DNA from 2 places in the Bacillus sp. LQ16 genome. Region 1 is predicted to be linked to the other one. Evidence: a T-box and tRNA genes for the amino acid it is inferred to sense, from the RefSeq annotation. Region 1 holds a T-box; the other holds one or more tRNA genes.
The links. The T-box of region 1 lies ahead of ileS2 (isoleucine--tRNA ligase). A T-box ahead of a tRNA ligase gene usually reads a tRNA of that ligase, here a tRNA-Ile.

Region 1 (10,360 bases):
AAAAGAATTATAAAAAGATTACGAAAAGAATTTAATAAAATGGTGTGAAGAATAAGACCAGCCGTTATGTAGGCTGGTCTTATTCTATTTAGTTGTATTAGGAAATATAATTTAAATGAAAAATCGTGAAAAAACCATATGCATAAAATCCCCTTCAAAGGAAATACTTTACACTGTACAGCAACTCCCGATAGGAGGGAACACTTTGACGAGAAACAAAGTAGAAATTTGCGGTGTTGATACAGCTAAACTTCCAGTATTAAAAAATGAAGAGATGCGTAAATTATTTCGTGAAATGCAAAGTGGAGAGATAAGCGCAAGAGAAAAATTAGTGAATGGAAACTTACGTCTTGTACTGAGCGTCATCCAAAGATTTAATAACAGAGGAGAATATGTTGACGATTTATTCCAAGTTGGTTGCATCGGACTTATGAAATCAATTGATAATTTTGATTTAGGCCAAAATGTAAAATTTTCAACGTATGCTGTGCCGATGATTATTGGGGAAATACGCAGATATTTGCGTGATAATAATCCGATTCGCGTATCGCGCTCATTGCGAGATATTGCGTATAAAGCTTTGCAAGTAAGAGAGAAGTTAATTGCAGAAAATTCAAAAGAACCAACAGCAATGGATATTGCAAAAGTGCTAGAAGTAACTCATGAAGAGATAGTATTTGCTTTAGATGCAATTCAAGATCCAGTTTCATTATTTGAACCGATTTATAATGATGGAGGAGATCCTATCTTTGTTATGGATCAGTTAAGTGATGAAAAACAAAAGGACGAGCAGTGGGTTGAAGAACTAGCATTGAAAGAAGGAATGAAGCGTTTAAATGATCGAGAGAAAATGATTATTAGAAAACGTTTCTTCCAAGGAAAGACACAGATGGAAGTTGCAGAAGAAATTGGGATTTCCCAAGCTCAAGTATCACGTTTAGAGAAGTCAGCCATTAAACAAATGAATAAAACGATTCAAGGATAAGGTCTCACCAATTATGGTGAGACCTTTTTATATGTAATATGGTTTGTGCTCATAGTAGGGGATTAGTGTTCATAGTAGGGGATTAGTGTTCATATAATGAAACTAGCATGGTGTTTCGTATAGGTGGCTTCCTGTAAATATGAGAAACAGCTTCCAATTCGTCATATAAGGGAGAGGGTAAAAATGGTGATACGAATTTCAGAGTTACAGATGAAGGATGTTATAAATATTTCAGATGGAAAAAGGATTGGGAATATTGGAGATATTGAAATTGATATGAACACAGGGCAAGTTTGTTCTGTTATTATTTCCAAACAGACACGTATGCTAGGTATTTTTGGAAAAGATGTTGAGATTGTAATTCCTTGGAAGGAAATTGTGAAAATTGGGGAGGATGTCATACTTGTAAGAGTAGATCCTGTTAATACTGTAACAGAATCAATACAAACACCGACAATTTCATAAAGAATATTACAAATTCCTCTTTTTTTTCTGTTAGGATTATGAAAAAATAAAAGTATGGTAAAATAGACAGGAAGTACCATGCTTTTTTCTGTTATTTTAATTAAAAGGAGCCGCTTTATTATGAGAGAACCATTTAAATATGTGGACGGTATACTGTATTTACAAGCGTGGAAAGAACTTGGAAACATTACTGCTGGATTTACGACAAAAGATGGTGGGATAAGTACGGGCTCCTTTCATGCGATGAATTTAGGATTACATGTGAATGATATCGTGGAGAACGTTCATGAAAACAGACGCATTTTAGCAAATAAGTTACAAAAACCATTAGAAAACTGGATTTGCTCTGAACAAGTTCATGATCATCATGTTGAAAAAGTAGGGCAACAGGAAAAAGGAAGTGGCGTTTATTCATATGAGGACGGCATTTCAAAAACAGATGGCATTTATACGAGTAATGAAGATGTTCTGTTAACGTCTTGTTACGCGGATTGTGTTCCGCTCTATTTTTATGCACCATCACATGGTATGATAGGACTTGCGCATGCTGGATGGAAAGGCACTGTACAAGAGATTGCAAAGGAAATGATTCAAAAGTGGAATGCAGAAGGTATTTCAAGTGATGAAATTCATGTTGCAATTGGACCGTCGATTGGATCTTGTTGTTATGTTGTGGATGATCGTGTATTAACAGCAGCACAGAAAGTAATTAACGGTGCTGTTCCTCATCAAAAAATTTCTGACGGGCAGTACGCAATTAATTTAAAAGAAATTAATCGTATATTATGTGTACAAGCAGGCATAAAAGAAGAGCATATTGTAATGTCATCTCTTTGTACAAGCTGTGAAGAACAACTATTTTTCTCTCATCGTCGTGATCAAGGTAAGACAGGAAGAATGTTGAGTTTCATAGGTTTTAAGGAGGAAGGAAGCAAGTGACAGTACAAGAAAATTTAGTAATTGTAAACGAAGCTATTAAAGAATCTTGCGTTCGAGCTGGACGTTCGTTGCAAGATATTAAACTTGTTGCAGTGACAAAAACTGTAGGGATTGAAAAAACAAACGAAGTAATTGAAACTGGAATTATCGATTTAGGTGAAAATAGAAATGAAGGTTTCTTACAGAAATATGAGCATTTCGGTTCAAAAGTTAATTGGCACTTTATTGGCTCATTACAAACGAGAAAAGTAAAAGAAATCATTAATGAAATTGATTATTTACATTCGTTAGATCGTCTTTCCCTGGCGAAAGAAATTCAGAAACGTGCTGATAAGAAAGTGAAATGCTTTATTCAAGTGAAAACCTCATCTGAAGAATCGAAGCAAGGATTAGCAATAGAAGAGGTTGTTTCTTTTATTCAAAGTTTGCAAGAATTCGATAAAATTGAAGTGGTTGGACTAATGACGATGGCTCCATTTACAGAAGAAGAGGAAGAAATCAGACGCTGTTTTAAGGAATTACGTATGTTGCAAACAAAGGTGCAGGAGCTAGAGTTATTACATGCGCCATGTAAAGAATTATCAATGGGAATGTCCAACGATTACACGATTGCAATTGAAGAAGGGGCTACATATATTCGTTTGGGAACGATTTTAGTAGGAAAAGCGTAAAAGGAAGGAGAATCTTATTATGAGTTGGTCAAAAGTAAAATACTTCTTTTTTGATACACCGGAAGAAAAAGAAGCAGCTCAATATGGTTATGAAAAGGAGCAAACAGACATGAAAAAGCAGCAAGATCCACCAGAACAACAAGATGTTACGTTTCCAAAAGCGCAACCGAAGCAAAATGTTGTGAGTATTGAAACAGCAAAACAATCTTCAAAAGTTGTTTTATTAGAACCGCGCACATATTCGGAAGCACAAGGGATTGCGGACCACTTAAAAGGTAGACGAGCTGTTGTAATTAATTTGCAGAGAATGTCTACTGATCAAGCGGTACGTATCGTTGACTTTTTAAGTGGTACTGTATACGCTATAGGCGGGGACATTCAAAAAATAGGACCGAAAACATTTATGTGTACACCTGAAAATGTTGATATTGTTGGTGCAATTTCAGAGTTATTCGGTGAAGAAGAAGAAACAAATATAAAGAGGTGGTAATACGCCATGACAACAGTTTTAATGGTGTTAAGTTCTGCTATCGAGATTTACTCGTGGGCACTGATTATTTACATTCTCCTATCATGGTTTCCTGGTGCAAAGGAATCATCTTTTGGAGAGTTCTTGGCGCGAATTTGTGAACCGTATTTAGAACCATTCCGCAGATTTATTCCGCCGCTTGGTATGATTGATATTTCTCCACTCGTTGCGATTTTTGCGTTAAAACTTGCTAAAAGTGGTTTGTTCAGTTTGTTCAGCTATTTCTTATAGTAAGAGGTTAAATACATGAGCATTTACGAACATTTTAGGCCTGATGAAGAGGTCTTTGTAGATAAAGTGCTGGAGTGGAAGCGAACAGCGGAGTACCATCAAGTGAAATTAACAGATTTCCTTGATCCAAGACAGCAACAAATTGTTTCTATGGTAATTGGACAAGGAGATGTCGCTGTACAATTTGGTGGTGCAACGCCTAATGCAGAGCGTAAAAGAGCACTCATTTATCCAGACTATCTAGAATTAAATGAAGAAGAATTTCAAGTAGAAGTATTAGAAATTGACTATCCTTCCAAGTTTTATACGCTAGAACATAGGCAAATATTAGGTACATTTATGTCTCTTGGTTTAACGAGAGAAAAATGTGGTGATATTTTGCTGCAAGAAAATCGTGCCCAAATTGTAGTTGCGAAAGAAATCGTATCGTACATTGAGATGAACTTACAAGCAATAGGAAAAGTAAAAGTCTCCTTATCAGCAGTACAAGGAGAACAAATTCTACAAATACATGAAACGTGGGGGGAGAAATCTGGAACGGTTTCTTCACTTCGTTTAGATGTTATGTTAGCTGAAATGTTACATTTATCTAGACAGAAAGTACAACCTTTCATAAAAAATGGTTTAGTAAAAGTCAATTGGAAAACAGTGGAGCAAACTTCTTATGAATGTTATCCAGGAGACGTTTTTTCTGTTAGAGGATATGGCCGAAGTAAATTATTTTCTGTAGAAGGTAGAACAAAACGCGACAAATGGAGAATTTTGTATGGTATACTAAAATGATTGGTTTTTTAGAAGGAAATCCTCCTATTTTGTCGAAGAAAAGATATAATTGAAAGAGGAAATTTAGATAACTACTTGGAGGTGGCGTTGTGCCGTTAACACCATTAGATATTCATAACAAAGAATTTGGTCGCGGATTCCGTGGCTATGATGAAGATCAAGTAAATGAGTTTCTTGATCAAATTATCAAAGATTATGAATTGGTCATTCGTGAGAAAAAAGCTTTAGAAGAAAAAGTTGCGCAGTTAGAAGGGAAGTTAGATCATTTCTCTAATATTGAAGATACGTTAAACAAATCTATCGTTGTTGCGCAAGAAGCAGCGGAAGAAGTAAAACGTAATGCGCAAAAAGAAGCGAAATTAATTGTGCGTGAAGCTGAAAAGAATGCTGATCGTATTATTAACGAAGCATTAGTAAAATCAAGAAAAGTTGCTTTTGATATTGAAGAGCTAAAGAAACAAGCGAAAGTATTCCGAACTCGTTTCCGTATGTTATTAGAAACACAGCTTGAAATGTTAAACAACGATGATTGGGATAAACTAATTGAGTTAGAAGACGAAGTAGATGAACTGTTGAAAAAAGAAGAAACAGTGTAAGCTTGACGTTTTTCTCATTATTACATATAATTTTAAACAACATATTTATTAAGAAAAACGAAGATAGGGATAAGTACCTTTTCAAACCTTATATAGCGAACTGAGGATGGTGTAAGCTCAGGATAAGGAGATAGTGGGAATATCACCCTGGAGTTCCGCGCTGAACAAATAGAGTAAGCGTAGGCGTGTATTCGCGTTAAGAATATAAAGAGGGTTTTATACATATGTATAGAATCTACTAGGGTGGTACCGCGGGAGACTTTCTCGTCCCTTTTTGGGATGAGAAAGTCTCTTTTTTATTCCGTTTTTTAAGTATTTCTTTTATACATGTAAGGAGGAATTGAGCATGGAGTACAAAAATACATTACTGATGCCAAAAACAGAGTTCCCAATGCGTGGGAACTTACCAAAACGTGAGCCTGCAATGCAAGAAAAATGGGCTGAAATGAATATTTACGAAAAAGTACAAGAACATACAAAAGGTCGTCCTTTATTTGTATTGCATGATGGACCTCCATATGCGAATGGTGACATTCATATGGGACATGCATTAAATAAAGTATTAAAAGACTTTATTGTTCGTTATAAATCAATGACTGGTTTTAGTGCGCCATATGTTCCAGGATGGGATACGCACGGTTTACCAATTGAACAAGCTTTAACAAATAAAGGCGTAAAACGTAAAGAAATGACAGTTGCTGAGTTCCGTAAGTTATGTGCAGAGTATGCATATGAACAAGTAGAACGTCAACGTGAACAATTTAAGCGTTTAGGTGTACGTGCAGATTGGGATAATCCATATATTACTTTAGAGCCAGCTTATGAAGCACAACAAATTAAAGTGTTTGGTGACATGGCGAAAAAAGGTTATATCTATAAAGGTCAAAAACCAGTTTACTGGTCTCCAACGAGTGAATCTGCTTTAGCAGAAGCTGAAATTGAATATCAAGATAAAAAATCAGCATCTATTTACGTAGCATTCCCTGTAAAAGATGGAAAGAATGTATTAGAAGGTGATGAAAAGTACATCATTTGGACAACAACACCTTGGACATTACCTGCAAACTTAGGTATTTCTGTTCACCCAGAGCTTGAATATAGTATTGTAAAAGTAAATGATGAGAAATATATCATTGCTTCTGAGCTGTTTGAGACAGTTGCAAAAACGTTAGAGTGGGAAAATGCTGAAGTTGTGAAAACAGTAAAAGGTAGCGAACTTGAGTACACAGTTGCAAAACATCCATTCTACGATCGTGATTCATTAGTTATGCTAGGAGATCACGTAACAACAGATGCAGGTACAGGTTGTGTTCATACAGCACCAGGACACGGGGAAGATGACTTCGTTGTTGGTAAAAAGTATGGATTAGAAGTACTTTGCCCAGTCGATGATAAAGGTGTATTAACAAATGAAGCACCTGGATTTGAAGGCTTATTCTATGATAAAGCTAACAAGCCAATTACAGAAAAATTAGAAGAAGTAGGCGCGTTACTGAAACTAACATTCATTACACATTCATACCCACATGATTGGAGAACGAAAAAACCAATTATTTTCCGTGCGACAGCACAGTGGTTTGCATCTATTGAAGCATTCCGTAAAGAATTAATAGAAGCTGTAGCGGAAACGAAATGGGTACCAGCATGGGGAGAAACTCGTCTTCATAATATGGTTCGTGACCGTGGTGACTGGTGTATTTCTCGTCAGCGTGCATGGGGTGTGCCAATTCCGGTATTCTATGCTGAGAATGGTGATCCAATTATTACGGATGAAACAATTAACCATGTAGCAGATTTATTCCGTGAACACGGTTCTAACGTATGGTTCGAGCGTGAAGCGAAAGATCTATTACCAGAAGGATTTACACATCCGGGTAGCCCAAATGGCGAATTCCGTAAAGAAACAGACATCATGGATGTATGGTTCGATTCAGGTTCTTCTCACCAAGCGGTATTAGAAGAGCGCGAAGATTTACAGCGTCCAGCTGATTTATATTTAGAAGGATCTGACCAGTATCGTGGTTGGTTTAACTCTTCATTATCAACAGCAGTTGCTGTAACAGGTAAAGCTCCATATAAAGGCGTATTAAGTCACGGTTTCGTACTAGATGGTGAAGGACGTAAAATGAGTAAGTCGATTGGAAACATCGTCGTACCGAAGAAAATTATGGATCAATTAGGCGGAGACATTTTACGCTTATGGGTATCTTCTGTTGACTATCAATCTGACGTACGTATTTCAGATGATATTTTAAAACAAGTAGCAGAAGTGTATCGTAAAATCCGTAACACATTCCGTTTCTTATTAGGAAACTTAGACGACTTTAAGCCAAGTGAAAATGCAGTAGCTGTAGCTGAACTTCGTGAAGTAGATCGTTACATGTTAGTGAAATTAAATGACTTAATTACAAAAGTTAAAGAAGCATATGAGACATACGACTTCGCTGCTGTGTATCATGCAATTCATAACTTCTGTACAATTGATTTAAGTTCATTCTACTTAGACTTTGCAAAAGACATTTTATACATTGAAGGTGCAAATCACGAAGATCGTCGTGCAATTCAAACTGTATTATATGATGTTCTTGTTGCGTTAACAAAACTTGTAACACCAATCTTACCGCATACAGCTGATGAAGTATGGCCATACATTCCAGGCGTAACAGAAGAAAGTGTACAATTAACTGATATGCCAGAAGCTGTACAATTAGATGACGCGGAAGCGTTAAAAACAAAATGGGATGCATTTATGACATTACGTGATGACGTGTTAAAAGCACTAGAAGTAGCTCGTAATGAAAAAGTAATCGGTAAGTCATTAAATGCAAGCATTACGCTATATCCAACTGCAGAAATGAAAGCTATGTTAGAGTCTATTAGCGAAGACTTAAAGCAATTATTCATCGTTTCTGAGTATAAACTTGGTGGTATGATGGATAAAGCGCCAGCAGATGCACCGAAGTATGAACATACAGCGGTTGTTGTTGCTCAAGCAACTGGTGAAACATGTGAACGTTGTTGGGTAGTTTCAGAAACAATTGGTAAAGATGCTGAACATGAAACATTATGTGAGCGTTGTGCAACAGTTGTTAAAGAAAACTATGTAAAATAATAAAAAACTGACTGCTATTCATGCAGTCAGTTTTTTTGTTGATGGCATATCAAAAAAAACTTTTCAGACTCTTTCCTGTGAAGGAAAAATGTGTGTGAGGTAAGCAAATAAATTTCGGACACACTAACTGTACATTACAGCTAGGAGGAATGTACACGTGAATGAGATTTACATGGAAATAAAAGAAGAATTGCAATTGATGAGAAAAGAGTTGCAAGAGAGACTAGCTAAAGAAGTAATGCACAAATATGATGTCGAGTTCAGCCAAGAGCTTGGATATGAAATTAAGGAAGAGATAAAGAAAAAATTGCTATTACATGATATAAAAGAGGATTTAAAGGATGTAGAACGCGCATTATTTAAAATGGAAATAGACATGTACGGTATTTGTGAAGAGACGGGGAGATTAATTTCGACAAAGCAAATGAAGACAATGCCGACTGCTCGTACGATTCATGAATTCTTCTATGAAAAGGTAAATGTATGAATACGCACAACGATATTATATTACCTTTTTTTAATTTATTTTATTCTTCTATAAAGGTTCATTGTGAAAAGGTAGCAGCTATGCTAAAATTTTGAGGTACACTGTCTTTGTGGGGGAAATGAAAATGATATATTATGTAATAGCGTTATTTGTCATTGCTATCGATCAAATATCGAAGTGGTTAATTGTAAAGAACATGGAATTGGGTACGAGTATTCCGATTATCGACAATGTATTATACATAACATCACATCGAAATAGAGGCGCTGCTTGGGGTATTTTAGAAAATAAAATGTGGTTCTTCTACATTATTACAGTTGTTTTTGTAGTGTTTATCGTATTTTATATGAAAAAGTATGCGAAAACAGACAAGCTTCTAGGTATTTCGTTAGGTCTAATTTTGGGCGGGGCAATTGGTAACTTTATTGATCGTGTATTTAGACAAGAAGTAGTGGATTTCATTCACGTGTATATTTTCTCGTACAACTATCCAGTATTCAATATAGCTGATTCAGCATTATGTATTGGTGTTGTATTAATTATTATTCAAACATTATTAGAAGGCAAGAAAGCGAAGGAGTAATTGAATGAGTGAAGTAGTACAAGTAACAGTTGCAGCAGAGCAAAAAAACGAGCGAATTGATAAATTCGTTACAGGGATAAATAACGAATGGTCACGTTCACAAGTACAGCAATGGATTAAAGATGATGTTGTGACAGTGAACGGGAAAGCAGTAAAAGTGAATTATAAAGTAAAAGAAGAAGATGAAATTACAGTAACGATTCCTGAGCCAGAAGCGCTAGATATTCAACCAGAGGATTTAAATTTAGAAATTTATTATGAAGATGCAGATGTGCTTGTTGTAAATAAGCCACGTGGCATGGTTGTACATCCAGCACCAGGGCATACAAGTGGTACACTTGTAAACGGCCTTATGCACCATTGTACAGACTTATCAGGCATTAACGGTGTAATGCGTCCAGGTATCGTGCATCGTATTGATAAAGATACATCTGGACTATTAATGGTTGCTAAAAATGATATGGCACATGAATCGCTTGTAAATCAGCTTGTAGCCAAAACAGTAACGAGACGTTACAAAGCGATTGTACACGGTGTGATTCCGCATGATAAGGGAACTATTGATGCACCAATTGGTCGTGATAAGAAAGAGCGTCAAAGTATGACAGTTGATGAAAATGGTAAGAACGCTGTTACGCACTTCCAAGTGTTAGAACGTTTTAAAGACTTTACACTTGTAGAATGTCGCTTAGAAACGGGACGTACGCACCAAATTCGTGTTCATATGAAATATATTGGCTATCCACTTGCAGGAGATCCGAAGTATGGTCCGAAGAAAACATTAGATATGAATGGACAAGCACTTCATGCGGGTATTTTAGGCTTTGATCATCCTCGTACTGGTGAATATATTCAGTTTGAGGCACCGATTCCAGAAGTGTTTGAAGACGCATTAAATATTTTACGAAAATAGTATTGACAAATCATAAGAAAACTGAGATACTGACAACAGTTAAATAATGATCCTTTAACACAGCCC
Region 2 (10,360 bases), 340 kb from region 1:
ACCAACATCTACATTTCCATGGGAATGTAGAGAAGTTCCGAGAGTTAGAAGATGCAGAAATGTCCGTCTTATATGGACATCATGTTCATCGTTTAGAACACGAACATGAGCATCACGGGAGGATATAATGATACAAGATTTTTTACAATATGACTTTTTACGTAATTCTTTATACGCAGGTATTTTAATTGGACTTGTTGCACCGCTAATAGGTGTGTTTGTTGTTATTCGTCGTTTATCTCTTATTGCGGATGCATTAAGTCACGTGACGTTATCAGGTATTGCAGCAAGTTTATTACTTGAAAAAACCATTTTTACAGGTGGATTTTTAAACCCCTTATATATGGGGATGTTTTTTTCAATTGGTGGAGCGCTATTAATCGAAAAGTTAAGAACTGTATATAAGCACTATCAAGAATTAGCAATTCCGATTATCCTTTCGGCAGGGATGGGAGTTGGAGTTATTTTCATTTCACTTGCAAATGGATTTAACACAGACTTATTTAGTTATTTATTTGGTAGTGTCAGTGCTGTAACAAGTACGGATTTAATTATTATTGGGATTGTAGCAATTGTTGTTGTTGCGACAATTATTTTATTATATAAAGAGCTGTTTCTACTATCATTTGATGAGGAATACGCAGTATCAACTGGTTTAAGAGCGAAATGGATTCACTTTATTTTCATTATATTAGTTGCTCTTGTCATTGCAGTATCAATGCGTGTAGTAGGGGTTCTTCTCGTATCATCATTAATGACGTTACCAGTTGCAGCAAGTATTCGTATTGCTAAAGGATTTAAACAAACAATTTTCTTTTCCATTTTATTTGGTGAAATTGCAGTAATTGGTGGAATGTTTGCTTCGTATCAACTTGATCTAGCACCAGGTGGTACAATTGTTATGATAGCAGTTCTTATTTTAATCGGTGCGATTTTATGGAAGAAGAAAAAAACTGCATAAAGTAGGGATAGGTATGAATCTAACAGAAGCTTTACGCCTAATGAAGGAAAAAGGATACAAACATACTGGAAAAAGAGAAGAGATGCTCAGATTATTTGCAGCACATAATCGTTATTTAACTGCGAAAGACGTTTTAGAGCATATGAAAGACGATTATCCAGGGCTTAGTTTTGATACGATTTATCGTAACTTAACAGTTTTTGCTGAGATTGGTGTTTTAGAACAAACGGAATTAAATGGTGAAAAACATTTTCGTTTCACTTGTTCTATTATGGAACATCATCATCATTTTATTTGTTTGGATTGTGGGGGGACGAAAGAGATTACTTCCTGCCCAATGGATTTTATGAATAAAGATTTTACTGGTTATGAAGTAACGGGTCATAAGTTTGAAATATATGGTCGTTGTCCAAAATGTGCAAAGTAAAAGCTCGTCGGTTATATAACTGACGAGCTTTTTTACGTAGAAAAGAAGGTTGCTCACAAATATTGTGGCAACCTTCTTTTTATTGTTCTTGTGTCTCTTTTTCTTTTTCTCGTTCAGCAGCCATTTCAGCAGCAATTACGTCGATTTCTTTTTTCAGTTCTTCTACCATTGTTTCTTCTGGTACTTTACGAACGACTTGCCCTTTACGGAATAATAATCCCTCTCCACGTGCACCAGCAATACCGATATCAGCTTCACGAGCTTCACCAGGACCATTTACAGCGCAACCAAGTACTGCAACTTTAATTGGTACTTGAAGTGTAGAGATGTATTCTTCCACTTCGTTAGCGATGCTAATTAAATCGATTTCAATACGACCACAAGTTGGACAAGAGATAAGTGTCGCTGCGTTAGAAGCAAGACCGAATGATTTTAATAATTCACGAGCAACTTTTACTTCTTCAACTGGATCAGCACTTAATGAAATACGTAGTGTATTTCCGATGCCTTTACTTAAGATTGCTCCAAGACCAGCGGCACTTTTTACAGTTCCAGCAAACAATGTTCCAGATTCTGTAATACCTAAATGTAATGGGTAATCAAAAGCGCGAGCAGCTTTCTCGTATGCTTCGATTGCTAAGTTAACATCAGAGGCTTTCATAGATACGATAATATCGTGGAAATCTAAGTCCTCTAAAATTTTAATATGATGTAGCGCGCTCTCAACCATACCATCAGCAGTTGGGTATCCGTACTTTTCTAAAATGTGGCGCTCTAATGAACCAGCGTTTACACCAATACGGATTGGAATACCGCGCTCTTTTGCTGCATTTACAACAGCTTCTACTTTATGGCGACGACCAATATTACCTGGATTGATACGTACTTTATCAATGCCACCTTCAATTGCTTTTAAAGCAAGGCGATAATCAAAATGAATATCAGCAACAAGTGGAATGTTGATTTGTTTTTTTATATCAGCAATAGCATTAGCTGCGCGTTCATCTGGAACGGCAACGCGGACGACTTGACAGCCAGCTTCTTCTAAACGCTTGATTTCAGCAACTGTTGCTTCAACATCATGTGTTTTTGTTGTTGTCATACTTTGTATAATTAATTCATTATTACCGCCAATTGTTAAATTACCGACTTTAACTGGACGTGTTTTTGTACGATGAGTCATTTCATTCACGAATAGATCGCTCTCCTTATAAAAGAAGTTTCTTATTTAGTCCCTCATATCAATGATAGTATACGTGATATAGGGCTATAGAAACCGAAGTGCTCGGTTTCACTTTTACTATTGTATCAGCGCCTTTATGTAATTGACAAGGATTAAGTGATGGCTTATTGATATAACGGGAATTTATAAGACTTTCCAATTTGTATTTTTGTAGCAGATGTACTTTTGTTTAATTGTTTAAAGTCGTCAATGACTTTTTCTATGGAAGGAATTTTTTTCTTGTTAATTTGTTCTGTAATAGAAAGAACTGTCTCGCCAGTTTTTACTTCAATTGTTTTATAAGATGTATCCGTTTCTTTTTCTGTTTTATTCTCTTTATTTTGTTGGCTGTCTGTGTTTTCTTTTTTAATCGTTTGGGCAGCAGTTGTTTTTTTATATGAACTTAACATCGGTAAAGTACCGATTTTTATATCGTAATAAAATATATAACCGAGAACAAGCACGAATAGGAATATACCTAACCTCTTCATATTCTTCACTCCTTTGCTAGGAATATATGCTTGTCCAAAAAAAAAATGCCTATTTAGGCATTTTTTTATTTTTCTTTCGGTTGGGGTACCTCTTTAATCGTTAAGTATAGAACGATTAAAACAACAGCGATATAAATGAATGTTGCGCCAGGTACGACGATTTTGAATAAATCCATAATCATGAAGAAAATGGTTGGGATTGTGTAGCTGTATGCAGTTAGTGTCCAAACTTGTTTATAGGATAGTTTACGTTGACCGCTCATAGCAGAACCGATGAACGCAAGTAAAGTCACGCCTACAAAAGTGATGAATAATTGGAATAGGTACACTAAGAATCCAATAACAAATAATAAAATTGGATAAATATTATCGAATAAAGAAATAAATTCTTGTAGATCTTTTTTCTCAAGAGATGCACCTAACAAATCGTTATAAGAATACGTTTGTGTTTGACCATTTCCCATAGAGACTACTTTATCTTTTAAAACAAATAAACCTGTTTTATTTTGATATTTTTCTAGGTCTGTTGAATTTGGATCAAATACGAAAAGTGCATTTCCTTCTTCTTTTTCAATAGGCTGATCAATATCGGCTTTTAGTTCGCCATTTTCAATTTTAAAATCAGGTAAATCTTTATCGATGACTTGATTTACCATGCCTACACCATCTTGGATAAAACTACCGTACAAAAAAGTTCTTGGAATAGTAGTAATTAAGCAAAGTAGCATAATATACAAAATGGTTTTACCGATTTTTTGAAAACGGAATAGCGCCATATCTTTAGGCGAGTATATGCTTTTTACGAATTGGGTAAATATGGACATAGATTCACTTCCTTTATGTATGTATAAAATCATTGTAACGTAGGAATCTAGAGAATCTCAAGATATATTATATTTACATATAGTGGAGATAACTAAATTTCTTTTTATTAACTTTCTTCTTTTAAATAAGAAAAATACAATTGACACTTTTCTTTTCTATATGGTAAATTTATCTTACATTTCTTAAAGGGCATATCCGATAGGAATTCCTTTATTTGATATGTTGTTACATACATAATTGTGGACCCTTAGCTCAGCTGGTTAGAGCAGACGGCTCATAACCGTCCGGTCGTAGGTTCGAGTCCTACAGGGTCCATATCCATTTCGCATGTTTATTATGTTAGCAGGAAGCTTCCTTGTAGAAGGAAGCTTTTTTTACGGAATATATGAGCATTTTAATTGAAAAGAAGTGGGAATTTTGCTACTTTAATGATAGCAAGACAATGTGATTTATTTGTTTGCACCCTATGGCAATTAGGGTAGAATGAAGTTGTATGTCACTTAAGTGGCAATACATAAACTGGGAGGAATATAACAATGGCAAAACACGAATTACCAAATTTACCTTATGCGTATGATGCTTTAGAGCCTCACTTTGACAAAGAAACAATGAACATCCATCATACAAAACATCACAACACGTACATTACAAACTTAAACGCTGCTTTAGAAGGTCATGCAGAATTAGCTGACAAAAGCGTAGAAGAATTAGTTGCAAACTTAAACGAAGTACCAGAAGCAATCCGTACAGCAGTACGTAACAATGGTGGCGGACATGCTAACCATACATTCTTCTGGACAATCCTATCTCCAAACGGCGGAGGACAACCTGTAGGTGAACTTGCAACTGCAATTGAAGCAAAATTCGGTAGCTTTGATGCATTCAAAGAAGAATTCGCAAAAGCTGGCGCAACTCGCTTCGGTTCTGGTTGGGCTTGGTTAGTAGTAAACAATGGTGAGCTAGAAGTAACAAGCACTCCAAACCAAGATTCTCCTTTAACTGAAGGTAAAACGCCAGTTATCGGTTTAGATGTTTGGGAGCATGCTTACTACTTAAACTACCAAAACCGTCGTCCAGACTACATCGGTGCATTCTGGAACGTTGTAGATTGGAACGCTGCTGAAAAACGTTACCAAGAAGCAAAATAATTGTAATAAATATAGAAAAAAGCTAGGGGAGAACCCCTAGCTTTTTTTCTATGCTTTCCTTTTACATAATTGGGCTTGTCTTTGGAAGACTAGAACATGAAGTAAAGGAGAGTTGTGTATGAAGTGGAAACATATAATTGGTGACGTTGAAGTGAATCGGGATTTAGTGTTATTGCTCCTTATAGGAGGTTTATACACGCTCGCAATTTCTTTATCGAATACGTTTGTAAATATTTATTTATGGAAACAAACACAAAATTATGTGAATCTTGGCTTGTATAATTTGGCCAGCGTTATATTACAGCCTCTCACATTTCTTGTAGGGGGAAAATTAGCGAAACGTATCGATCGCTCGATTTTATTACGAATAGGAGTAGGAACGCTCGCAATTTTTTTTATTGTTGTCTTAGTAGCGGGGAAAAGTGCTTCTCAGTATATTTTATTAATGGGGGCTCTTTTAGGAGTAGGATACGGTTTTTACTGGTTGGCTTTTAACTTATTGACATTTGAAATTACAGAACCAGAAACAAGAGATTTCTTTAATGGGTTTCTTGGACTTCTTACATCCTTCTCTGGGATGATCGGACCAATAGCAGCAGGATACACAATTTCACGTATGGAGAAATGGAGTGGTTATACTGTTATATTCTTTCTTTCATTAGTTCTATTTGCAATTGCTGTCGTCTTAAGCTTCTTTTTATCTAAAAGAGAATGTGAAGGGCGTTATGAAATCGTGCAAGTATTGAAAGAACGACGGATTGATAAAAACTGGGGAAAGATTACACGAGCTCATTTTTTCCAAGGATTGAGAGAAGGAACGTTTATTTTTGTCATTTCAGTATATGTTTATTTAGCAACTAATAGTGAGTTCGCATTAGGGAAATATAGTTTAGTGAACTCTGCTGTATCCTTTGTATGTTATTACTTAGTTGCTCGTATGTTAAAGAAGGAGTGGCGAAAAAAAGCAATTTTACTTGGAGGCATTATTTTATATGCTGTCGTCTTTTTAGTTATTTTCAATGTTACATACACGAAATTACTTATTTATGCGGCATGTATTGCGATTGCATATCCTATTTTACTTGTTCCGTACGGATCAATGACATATGACGTAATTGGTAGAGCGAAAAATGCGAGAGAATGGCGTGTGGAATATGTCGTTGTTCGGGAGCTGTGGTTAAACGCCGGAAGAATCTGTTCCATTTTAAGTTTTTTATGTGCTGTACTATTCTTTCCACCTGAAAAAAGTTTACCTTACTTATTATGTATTTTAGGTGCTGGACATTTTCTTATTTATTTTGCAGTTAAAAATGTCAAATATGATGAGGGAAATGCGAGTAAAACAAGTGTTGTAACGCAAGGAAACGCGCAAAACCAAACTGAACCAGAAGGTTAACTTCTCGTTTGTTTTATGCTAGAATAGAAAAAGATGTAAGACAGCAGTGAGGACACCTGTATGAAGGTGTCCCTTTCACATTACATAGCTGTTGGTAGAGGGGGTTTGTATGAGCAAGAAGCAGAAGCAAAAGCAAAATAAGAAAAAGACCCACGTTCCTTTTCGGTTAAACGTGCTGTTTTTCTGCGTGTTTTTAATGTTCTCCGCGGTTATTGTAAGGCTCGGATATGTACAAATTGTTCGCGGTGAAGAATATAAGAATGAAGTGGAGAAGAAAGAAAACTCAACGATAAGTAATCCTGTACCGCGTGGGAAAATATTTGACCGTTATGGGCGATCTGTAGTAGATAATGCAGCCATTCGTACTATTACATTTACAAAAATGAAAGGATCAACTGCAGAGGATCGCTTAGAAACAGCGAAAAAGCTAGCAGATTTGATTGAAGTACCGACAGATAAATTAACAGATCGCGATAAAAAAGATTATTGGCTTGCTATGCATAAAGAGGAAGCTAAAGAAAAAATTACGAATAAAGATCGTCAAGAGTTTAAAGATAAAAAAATTGATGATAAAGAATTAGACGAGCGTCAGCGCAGTCGTGTAACAGAAGAAGAGATTAATCAATTATCCGCAAAAGATCTAGAAATACTAGCGATTAAGAGTAAGATGGATGGCGGATATGCAATGACACCTCAAGTTCTTAAGAAAAATGCAACAGATGAAGAATATGCGATTATTAGTGAAAATTTAGCACAATTGCCGGGAGTAGATACAAGTGTTGATTGGGAACGAAAATATGCATATGATGGTGATTTGTTCCGAAGTGTACTTGGTGGTGTAACAACTTCTGACGAAGGTTTACCAAGAGAAAGACTAGATTACTATCTTGTTCGTGATTATAATCGAAATGACCGAGTAGGAAAAAGTTATCTTGAACAACAGTATGAAGATAGTCTGCACGGTACGAAAGCAGAAGTTAGAAATGTTACAGATAAAAACGGTAATATTTTAGAAACGATTAATGTATCAAAAGGACAAAGTGGTAATGACCTGAATTTAACGATTGATATGGAATTACAAAAGCGCGTGGAGGATATTCTTACGAAGAATTTAATGAGATTTAAAGGAAGCGAACCTCTTTTAGATCGCGCATTCGTTGTAATGATGAACCCAAAAAATGGTGAAGTTTTATCTATGGCTGGGAAACAATTAGTTAACGAAGATGGTCAAACGAAAGTAAATGACTTTGCATTAGGTACCATGACAAGTTCTTATCCGATGGGGTCAACTGTAAAAGGTGCAACAGTACTTACTGGATATCAAACTGGTGCGATTCAACCAGGTTCAGTACAATTGGATGAACCAATTAAATTAAAAGGTACACCTACGAAGTCATCTTGGAAAACGATGGGATATATTAATGACCTTACAGCTTTAAAAATGTCTTCTAACGTTTATATGTTTAAAACAGCGATGAATATCGCCGGTGTTCAGTATGTGAGAGGTGGTACGTTAGATATACCTCAAAAAGCATTTGATACGATGCGTTATTATTTCGGACAGTTTGGACTTGGTGTAAAAACAGGAATTGATTTACCGAATGAATCTGCTGGTCAGATGGGGAGAGGTAGTCAACCAGGTTTCTTACTAGATTTATCAATTGGACAGTATGATACGTATACACCGCTTCAATTAGCGCAATATATTTCGACGATTGCCAATGGTGGATATCGTATGCAACCACAAGTTGTAAAAGAAATTCGTCAACCGGCAGTGAAACCAGATGAAGTTGGGAAAGTTGTTCAATCTATGGAACCGAAAGTATTAAATCGTGTTGATATGCCAGAATCGCAAATTAAACGTGTTCAAGAAGGATTTAGACAAGTGTATAATGATTCAGGTGGTACAGCTACCAAATACTTTACAGGTGCAAAATATAAAGCGGCAGGGAAGACAGGTACCGCGCAAACTGTGTATGGCGGAGATAAAGAGATTGGTAGAAAGGCAAATGGTGAACGTGTGGAAACATATAACTTAACATTAGTAGGTTATGCGCCACTTGAAGATCCAGAAGTAGCATTCTCTGTTGTTGTTCCATGGGTACATGATGATAAGACTGGTATTAATGGATATATTGGTCGTGAAATTATGGACGCCTACTTTGATTTAAAAAACCAAGAAGTAAATGGTGAAGCTCCAAAAGATGATAAAAACAATAAAAATAAAGATCAAGATGATGAATAAAAAAATTTTAAAAAAGCACACTATCTGAAAAGATAGTGTGCTTTTTTTTATGGTTTATGCATATCGTGTAATAAATGTGGACAAGTATACAATATTGGGAAATACGCGGCCTTATAAATAATACTTGTATATGATGAGATAGGGGATAACTGTTTTATAGGGAAATTATCAGAGAAAATGAATAACTACTACCGATTAAAATTGTATCCCGCTATTAACGGGCAGTAAGACCCCCATCTCAAAATTCAGCGAAAGCAAAAAAGTTAGGTGGGGGTCGGGCTGTCCGTAAAAGCCCGATTGGTGAGGGCAGATTAAAGTTTCACTTTATCGTATGTTGATTTTTGTGGAACTTTACAAAACTTTTACAAACAATTAAAACCGAATTAATAGTTTAGCAGTATTCTTATATCTGTAATCCTGTTATTTCCGGTTACTTCTAGGAGGAAGAACACGTGAAATGGATGCGTACACCGATTATAATTTTCGTACTATCGATATGGTTCCTCTGTTTTGAAATGTCTACTGCATTTGCTTTAAATGATATGGGAGAAGTGAGAGTTGATGGATCCTCAACGGTTTTTCCTATTATAGAAGCAGTAGCGGAGGAATATACAAAGGTGCATCCAGACGTGAAAATTTCCATCAGTGTTTCTGGAACTGGAGGAGGATTTAATCGTTTCAGTAAAGGAGAAGTAGATATAAATAATGCTTCGAGAGTAATGAAACAAGTCGAGAAAAATGAGATGAAGAAAAACTCTATTCAGTTCACACCTTTTGAGGTCGCTAACGATGGTCTTACAATCGTTGTGAATCGGCACAATACATGGGTAGACGATATGTCAGTAGACGAGTTACGTTTACTGTGGAGTGAAGATGGAAGAGAGAAGCGATGGTCACAAATTCATTCAACATGGCCACGTGAACAAGTGAAGTTTTATGCACCAGGCGTAGACTCTGGTACTTATGATTATTTTCAAAATGTCATCTTACAAAATCATCGCATTGTAAAAAAAGTCTCTTTGTCTGAAGATGATCAAGTTATTATGCAAGGGGTAATGAATGATAAACATGCCATTGCTTTTGTAGGATATGCTTATTATATGGCTAATCGAGATAAGGTGAAAGCAATAAAAGTGAATGGTGTATTTCCGACGAAAGAGACCATTCAGTCAGGTAAGTATAAGCCGTTATCTAGGCCGCTACTTACTTATGTGAATAATGCCTCTATCCGAAATAAAATGAATGTAGCAAACTATGTTGAGTTTATGATTCAGCATGTTGGTAACCTCGCTGAAGAGGTCGGGTATGTAAAATTACGAAAAGAAAAATACAATGAACAGCTGCGTATGTTAACAGAAATAAAAAGGTAATGTCAGGGTGGAAAGGGGTTTTCATCTTTGGCTCATAATGACAAAAGTCAAATTACATTTTCTGTACAACATTTGATTGAAAGAAATACAAAACAAAGAAAAAAAACGCAGCGAATCAATCGAATAATGCCTTTGTTACTAAAAATAATTGCTAGCGTTTCTATTGCTACGACACTTGGAATTGTTTTTACGCTCTCTAATGAAACAATCATGTTTTTTCAAAAAATATCATTGTACTCCTTTTTGACGGAGAAAGAATGGTTACCGTTTTTTGA

Region 2: it has a tRNA-Ile gene. The T-box ahead of ileS2 (isoleucine--tRNA ligase) is inferred to sense a tRNA for this amino acid. The anticodon was not compared.

The regions. Positions count from the first base shown of each region.
Region 1 covers NZ_CM173491.1:3,818,970-3,829,329, reverse strand. The annotation lists gene sigE (RNA polymerase sporulation sigma factor SigE) at 1-48, shown strand, start outside; gene sigG (RNA polymerase sporulation sigma factor SigG) at 206-985, shown strand; gene AC3EMB_RS19085 (YlmC/YmxH family sporulation protein) at 1,169-1,450, shown strand; gene pgeF (peptidoglycan editing factor PgeF) at 1,571-2,389, shown strand; gene AC3EMB_RS19075 (YggS family pyridoxal phosphate-dependent enzyme) at 2,386-3,060, shown strand; gene AC3EMB_RS19070 (cell division protein SepF) at 3,080-3,550, shown strand; gene AC3EMB_RS19065 (YggT family protein) at 3,557-3,820, shown strand; gene AC3EMB_RS19060 (YlmH family RNA-binding protein) at 3,836-4,603, shown strand; gene divIVA (septum site-determining protein DivIVA) at 4,693-5,199, shown strand; T-box leader at 5,251-5,474, shown strand; gene ileS2 (isoleucine--tRNA ligase) at 5,546-8,311, shown strand; gene AC3EMB_RS19045 (TraR/DksA C4-type zinc finger protein) at 8,469-8,798, shown strand; gene lspA (lipoprotein signal peptidase LspA) at 8,923-9,381, shown strand; gene AC3EMB_RS19035 (RluA family pseudouridine synthase) at 9,386-10,294, shown strand.
Region 2 covers NZ_CM173491.1:4,160,195-4,170,554, reverse strand. The annotation lists gene AC3EMB_RS21010 (metal ABC transporter ATP-binding protein) at 1-128, shown strand, start outside; gene AC3EMB_RS21005 (metal ABC transporter permease) at 128-961, shown strand; gene AC3EMB_RS21000 (Fur family transcriptional regulator) at 975-1,388, shown strand; gene ispG (flavodoxin-dependent (E)-4-hydroxy-3-methylbut-2-enyl-diphosphate synthase) at 1,468-2,571, opposite strand; gene yqfZ (protein YqfZ) at 2,736-3,101, opposite strand; gene yqgB (protein YqgB) at 3,167-3,925, opposite strand; tRNA gene AC3EMB_RS20980 (tRNA-Ile) at 4,168-4,241, shown strand; gene sodA (superoxide dismutase [Mn]) at 4,463-5,074, shown strand; gene AC3EMB_RS20970 (MFS transporter) at 5,193-6,470, shown strand; gene AC3EMB_RS20965 (peptidoglycan D,D-transpeptidase FtsI family protein) at 6,580-8,715, shown strand; gene AC3EMB_RS20960 (PstS family phosphate ABC transporter substrate-binding protein) at 9,177-10,085, shown strand; gene pstC (phosphate ABC transporter permease subunit PstC) at 10,113-10,360, shown strand, end outside.